DNA from 3 places in the Nocardioides maradonensis genome. Region 3 is predicted to be linked to each of the others. Evidence: predicted binding sites of a transcription regulator. Region 3 holds the regulator's gene; each other region holds the start of a gene.

Region 1 (2,219 bases), on a different contig from region 3:
CAGTTCCGCCGGTGGAACCTGTAGTCGCCCGAGGTCAGCTTGGTCATCTCGTAGCGGGTGTCGTGGGCTCGGTGGTGGTGATGGGAGCAGAGCAGGACTCCGTCGGCGAAGTTGGTGTGGCCGCCTTCGGACCAGGGCTTCAGATGATGTGCTTCACACCACGCTGCCGGGATCGAGCAACCCTCTGCCCGACAGCGCCTGTCGCGCTGGCGCATGGCCTTGCGCATCGGTGGGGTGTGGAACCGGCGTGCACGTCCGAGGTCGAGGATCTCGGAGTTGCCGCCGAGGACGACGGGGATGATCTTGGCGGTGCAGGCCAACCGACGGGCCTCGCTCGCGGAGATGGTGGCGGTGCCGAGCATGGCCGAGCCGAGCTCGTTCTTGAGCGCCTCGAAGGGGATGGTGACGATGACGGTGGTGGCGTCGCCGCCGTGGTCGGGGAGCCGCTGGGGGTCGAGGATCTCCAGGAGCCGGCAGAACGCCTCACCGCGACTGCGGGACTTGGTGACGCGGGGTGAGTCTTCGGCGTCGAGGTAGGTCGTCAGTCGCTCTGCGATGGAGTCGGGTACCAGTGCGGTGATCTTGGTGGTGCCGTCGCCTCGTCGTTGGAGCTTCACCGAGCACTTGTCGCGGGCGGCTTGCTCTTCGCGTTCCAACGCCTTGCCCAGTTCGGCTTCGGCCTGGTCGGGGGCGACGACCTCGAGGATCTTGGTGCCGAGGACAGTCAGGTCCTTGGGGTCGTAGGTCTGGGCGAGCTTGATGAGGTGTTTCTCGGCCCGGACGCGGGTGAGGTCGTCGACCTCGGTGGAGAGCTTGTCGATGGACCGGATGATCACTCGTGCTTGGGCGGTGTTCACGGCGCCTTCGCGCATGGCCGCTGCGGTCAGCGGGTGCGCCAGCAGGTCTCGCGCGAGGTGGAGGTCGACCCGGGCCGCCTGTGCGGTGATGCGGGTGGCGTGGGCGTACCAGGTGCCGGCGTCGCGGGCGGCGTGTTCTTCGGCCACATCGGAAGCGGCGGCGAGCAGTCGGAGCTCGAGCTCCGCGGTCTCCGACTTGACCCGAGCCAGAGTCAGGAGTGCCTGCTCCTTGTCGCGGGTGCGCAGGTAGTCAGCCGGCATCTCCGCGACCGAGTTCAGCGCCTTCTCGAGGTCTCGGGCGCACGCGAGGATCGGGTGGCAGAGCACCTGTTCCACGGTCATTGAGACTCCCGAGATGAAGCTGGTCAACTACCTCAATGATACCAGTGATCGAACAGATTATCGAGTGTCTCCACAGGCATCCTCGCAGGTCAGAATATGTTTTCTGGCGGCCGCGAAGCGGCGGCGCGGGCGAAGCCCGTGCCGACTCCGCGCCGTCATGCCCGTCGTCAGGGACCCACTGTCAAGGCCGCCGCAGGCGTCGCGCAGCGATGCCGGAGGCAGCCTCGACAGTGGGGGACGACGGGCTAAGGTGCGGCCGCCAGGCACCAGCCCCGAAGGAAGCCTGGGTTGGTTTCGATACGCCCTCGCTCGTTCCTCGCTCGGGCTACTCAACCAACGACGAGGCCGTTAGCGCTCGCGGCTGATATGTAGGGGCTGGCTGTCAAGGGCAGGGTGAAGGCGCCCGTCGTGGGTGTCTTCGCGGCGGGCGCCCCTGCTTCGCTGCTGGTGGGCCTGGTGAGCGTGTCGTTGGCGACGCGCGGTCATGCTGATATGCGCGGGTTGGGTACCGCAGGACGGTGGTTCGGCTGGAGCGGGACCGCTTGTCTAAGTACGAGCGTGGCCCCTGTCATGGGGGGCTGCTCATAGCCGCATCGCGGGTCGCTCCACGCGCTGCCACCAGGCCCTGGCGTGGCGGCGAAGCAGTCGGTGGGGCTCAGTCCTCCATCACGGCCAGGGACCAGCACCAGCCCGCGAGCTCGCGGGCGATCGCGACGTCGGCCACCGTGGCTCGCTTGCGGCGATCGATGAACCCGACCCAGCGCCGGTGCAGCCGCCGGTTCCCTTCATCGCCGCGGACCCGTGCCGCGGCCGGTGCGAGGTCCCAACGAGCCCGCATGGTGGCGCCCACGATGTAGCGGGGCGGTGGTGCCAGGCCGCCTCGATCAGCAGCCGACGGGCGTGGTTGTTGCCGGTCTTGGTGATCGAGCCCTGGCTCCTCGTGGCACCTGATGAGTGTTCGCTGGGAACCATCCCCACGAACGATCCGATGCTGCGGCCGGTGAACCGGTGCCAGTCCCC
Region 2 (2,219 bases), on a different contig from region 3:
TTCGGGGAGATCGGCGGCGCGACCGCCATGCTCCCGACCGAGGACGGTGAGTGGGTCGGCGCCGAGCTCACCCGCCGGTTCGGGCTGACCCGCTGGAACTTCGCGCTCACCGCCACCGACGCCAACCGGTGGGCCATCCGCCTGGCCCGAGCCGTCACCGGCCGGCCGAAGCTGCTGTTCCACAGCTACTGCTACCACGGGTCGGTCGACGAGTCGCTCGTCGTCGCCGACGGTCGTGGCGGATCGGTGTCGCGTCCGGGCAACGTCGGTGCGCCGGTCGACGTGGCGCTGACCTCGCGCGCGGCGGAGTTCAACGACCTCGCGGGGCTCGAGGAGCAGCTCGCCCACGGCGACGTCGCCGCGGTGGTGATGGAGCCGGCGCTGACCAACATCGGCATCGTGCTGCCGGAGCCGGGCTACCTGGACGGCGTACGCGACCTCACGCGGCGGTACGGCGCCCTCCTGCTGATCGACGAGACGCACACCCTGTCGGCCGGCCCGGGCGGCTGCACGCGGGCGTGGGGCCTGGAGCCGGACATCGTCGTCGTGGGCAAGGCGATCGGCGGCGGCGTCCCGGCCGGTGCGTACGGGGTCTCCGCCGAGTTCGCCGACTCCGTGCTGGGCCGCTCCGACCTCGACATCGTCGACATGGGTGGCGTCGGCGGCACCATGGCCGGCAACGCGGTCTCCCTCGCCGCCGTGCGCGCCACCTTGTCGGAGGTGCTCACCGACGATGCGTTCGACGGCATGATCGCCACGGCGACCCGCTACACGACCGGGGTCCGGGCCGTCTTCGACGAGTACGACGTCCCCTGGACCGTCATCCAGCTCGGCGCCCGCGCGGAGTACCGGTTCACCCCGGTCGCCCCGCGCAACGGCACCGAGGCCGACGCGGCCCACGACCAGGAGCTCGACGACTACGTGCACCTGGCCCTGGTCAACCGCGGCATCCTGCTCACCCCGTTCCACAACATGGCGCTGATGGGGCCCACCACCACCGCCGACCACGTCGACACCCACCTCGCCGCGCTGCGGGAGGTCGTCGGGGCGCTGGCGTGTTGAGTCGCCCCCTCGCTGTCGTTGGTTGAGTAGCCGCGAGCGCCAGCGAGCGGCGTGTCGAAACCAACTGCCGCTTCCTTCGGGGCCAGTCACTGGCGGCCGCACCGTAGCCGAGTCGGCACGGGCTTCGCCCGCGCCGCCGCTTCGCGGCCGCCACAAAACATGCCCTGACCTGCGCATTTGTTGTCGAAATGCCTTCTGAAATTGTTCGAACAGGTGTATGATCGAAGGAGTTGATCAGCTCTATCTCGGGAGTCTCGATGACCGTGGACCAGGTGCTCTGCCACCCGATCCTCGCCTGCGCACGAGACCTCGAGAAGGCCTTGAAGTCAGTCGCAGAGATGTCGGCCGACTACCTCCGCACCCGGGACAAGGAAGCAGCTCTCCTGACCCTGGCCAGGGTCGAAGCCGAGGCCGCCGAGCTGCGGCTACGGATCCTTGCGACAGCGGGTGATGTCGCCGAGGAGCGCGCCGCCCGCGACGCCGGCACCTGGTACGCCCACGCCACCCACATCACGGCGACCGCTGCTCGCGCCGACCTCCACCTCGCCGCCGACCTCGTCGCCCACCCGCTCACCGCAGCGGCCATGCGAGCCGGGTCCGTCAACACCGCGCAGGCGCGGGTGATCATCCGCTCGATCGACAAGCTCTCGGACGAGGTCGACGACCTCACCCGCACCCGCGCCGAGAAGCACCTCATCAACCTCGCCCAGACCTACGACCCCCGCGACCTGCGGGTCCTCGGAACCAAGATCCTCGAAGTCGTCGCCCCCGACATCGCCGAGGCCGAGCTCGGCAAGGCACTGGAACGTGAGGAACAAGCCGCCCGCGACAAGTGCAGCGTGAAGCTGCAACGCCGTGGCGACGGGACCACGAAGATCGCCGCCCTGGTCCCCGACTCGATCGCCGAGCGGCTCGCCACCTACCTCGACGCCGAGGACTCACCCCGCGTGACGAAGTCCAGGTCCCGTGGTGAGGCGTTCTGCCGACTGCTGGAGGTCCTCGACCCCAACCGGCTGCCCGACCACGGTGGTGACGCCACGGCCGTGATCGTGACCCTCCCCTACGAGGCCCTGGTCAATGACCTCGGGTCCGCGATGCTCGGCGGCACCGTCATCTCCGCATCCGAGGCCCGCCGCCTGGCGTGCACCGCGAAGATC
Region 3 (2,219 bases):
TCGGGACGCGGATCTCCTGGCCGACGTAGACCATGCCGTCCTCGATCGGGTTGAGGTCCTCGAGGCGCTGCACCATGTCACCGGTCTGCGTGCCGGTCGCCGAGGCCGCCTCGCTCGCGATGTCCCAGAGCGTGTCGCCGGGCTGGACCGTCACCACGTGCACGTCGGGCGTGCCGGAGTGGCTGCCCGCGGCGGAGGCGGAGGCGACCACGAGGCCGACGGCGAGCACCGCCAGCAGGCTGAGCGCGAAGACGACGAGCCGGCCGCGGCGGGTGAGCCGCACCTGCGGGCGGGAGACGTACGCGGGGCTGAAGCTGATCGTGCTCATGGTGGCCTCCGGGGAAGTGGATGCTGGTCCGTGTCCGCTCACCCTGACCGAGGCCGCCGACACAACTTCTCGGCCTGGCTTCGATCAGACGTTCGATCGAACACATGGACGAGCATAGAACACGCATTCGACACAACCGCGGCATTTCGTCGCACGCGTGTTCGACGGCGTGTCGCGACACGCCGCATCGAACACCTGTTTGAGATCCACGGTGATCGGCGTTACGTTCGATCCATGACCAAGAAGGCTGTTCGCCCCGTGAGTGAGCTTCCCGACGGTCCGCCCGACGGCACGGGCCTCACCCCGCGCCAGCAGCGGATCCTGACCACGATCAAGAAGGCCATCGACAAGCGTGGCTACCCGCCGAGCATGCGCGAGATCGGCGAGGCCGTCGGCCTGACGAGCACCTCGAGCGTCGCCCACCAGCTCCGCCAGCTGGAGGCCAAGGGGTTCGTACGCCGCGACCCGCACCTCCCCCGCGCCATCGAGGTGTTCCTCCCCGAGACGCTGATGAAGCGCAAGCCGATCTCGAGCATGGCGGAGACGTCGTACGACGAGACCTCGATCAACGACGCCGCACCCGAGCCCAGCAACGTGCCGCTCGTCGGCCGCATCGCCGCCGGTGGCCCGATCCTCGCCGAGGAGCGGGTCGAGGACGTGTTCCCGCTGCCCCGCCAGCTCGTCGGCGACGGCCAGCTCTTCCTGCTGGAGGTCAGCGGTGAGTCGATGATCGACGCCGCCATCTGCAACGGCGACTACGTCGTCATCCGGCAGCAGGCCACCGCCGAGAACGGCGAGATCGTCGCCGCCATGATCGACGGCGAGGCCACGGTGAAGACCTTCCAGCGCAAGGACGGCAAGGTCTGGCTGCTGCCGCACAACCCGGCCTTCGACCCGATCGACGGCACCCACGCCACGATCCTGGGCAAGGTCACCGCGGTGCTCCGCAAGGTCTGACGAAGGCCCCAATCTTTACTCCGCGCCGGGTCCGGGCGGAGGTGTGCATCCCCTAGATTCAGCAGGTGATCCGCACCTCCGGCCGGGCGCGCGTCCTTTCCCTCGTCCTCGCCGCGACGCTCGCCGGCCTCGGTGCCACCGGCGTCGGCGAGTCGGCGCACGCCACGCCCATCGCCGCCGGCCACGCGCGGCCGAGGATGACCCACGCGCAGGCAACCGACGCCCTCTCCCGCGCCGACCTGCTGTTCCACGGCACCCGGGTCCCGTCGCGTCAGGCGCAGCAGCACGAGGACGCCACCATGCTGCTGCGCGACCTGCGGGCGGCGTACCCGACGCTCTCCCCCGCCGAGCGCCGGCAGGCCGACCGGATCCTCGCCCGGCCGGGCCCCTCCGACCACGACCCGGACTTCCCGGTCGTCTACACCGGCACCCAGCACGAGGAGTGCAGCGCCACCCTCCCGCTCTGCGTGCACTACGACCTGGCCTCCGGCGATCCGGGCGGCCACAACGACACCACCAACGGCGTCGACCCCGCGGACGCGGACACGAACACCACGCCCGACTACGTCGACTCGGTGCTCGCCACGATGGAGCACGTCTGGACGACGTACGCCGCGGCCGGCTACCGGATGCCGCTCGGCGACCTGTCGAGCCCCGACAACGGCGGCGACGCCAGGACCGACATCTACCTCGGCGAGCTCTCCCGGTACAGCCTCTACGGCTTCTGCACGAGCGACGACCCCGCCCTGAACACCGAGTTCGCCGGATCGGCGTACTGCGTGCTCGACAACAACTACGCCCATGCGGAGTACCCGTTCCACACGCCGCTGGAGAACCTCGAGGTGACCGCGGCGCACGAGTTCTTCCACGCGGTGCAGTTCAGCTACAACTTCTTCCAGGACCACTGGATCATGGAGGCCACCGCCACCTGGGC

Evidence for each region. Region 3 encodes LexA, which represses DNA repair genes until DNA is damaged. Its sites were predicted from a motif close to TCGAACANNTGTTCGA; they were not measured.
Region 1: the regulator LexA is predicted to act here: its motif matches at 1,248-1,263, upstream of ACYVAQ_RS01155 (HNH endonuclease signature motif containing protein).
Region 2: the regulator LexA is predicted to act here: its motif matches at 1,268-1,283, upstream of ACYVAQ_RS12290 (HNH endonuclease signature motif containing protein).

Annotation. Positions count from the first base shown of each region.
Region 1 covers NZ_BAAHAZ010000001.1:273,118-275,336, forward strand. Annotated here, with positions in the region: gene ACYVAQ_RS01155 (HNH endonuclease signature motif containing protein) at 1-1,199, opposite strand, end outside; gene ACYVAQ_RS01160 (hypothetical protein) at 1,855-2,037, opposite strand; partial or broken gene ACYVAQ_RS01165 (transposase) at 2,076-2,219, opposite strand, start outside.
Region 2 covers NZ_BAAHAZ010000009.1:44,600-46,818, forward strand. Annotated here, with positions in the region: gene ACYVAQ_RS12285 (transaminase) at 1-1,062, shown strand, start outside; gene ACYVAQ_RS12290 (HNH endonuclease signature motif containing protein) at 1,320-2,219, shown strand, end outside.
Region 3 covers NZ_BAAHAZ010000010.1:192,327-194,545, reverse strand. Annotated here, with positions in the region: gene ACYVAQ_RS14045 (LysM peptidoglycan-binding domain-containing protein) at 1-328, opposite strand, end outside; gene lexA (transcriptional repressor LexA) at 563-1,285, shown strand; gene ACYVAQ_RS14035 (MXAN_6640 family putative metalloprotease) at 1,351-2,219, shown strand, end outside.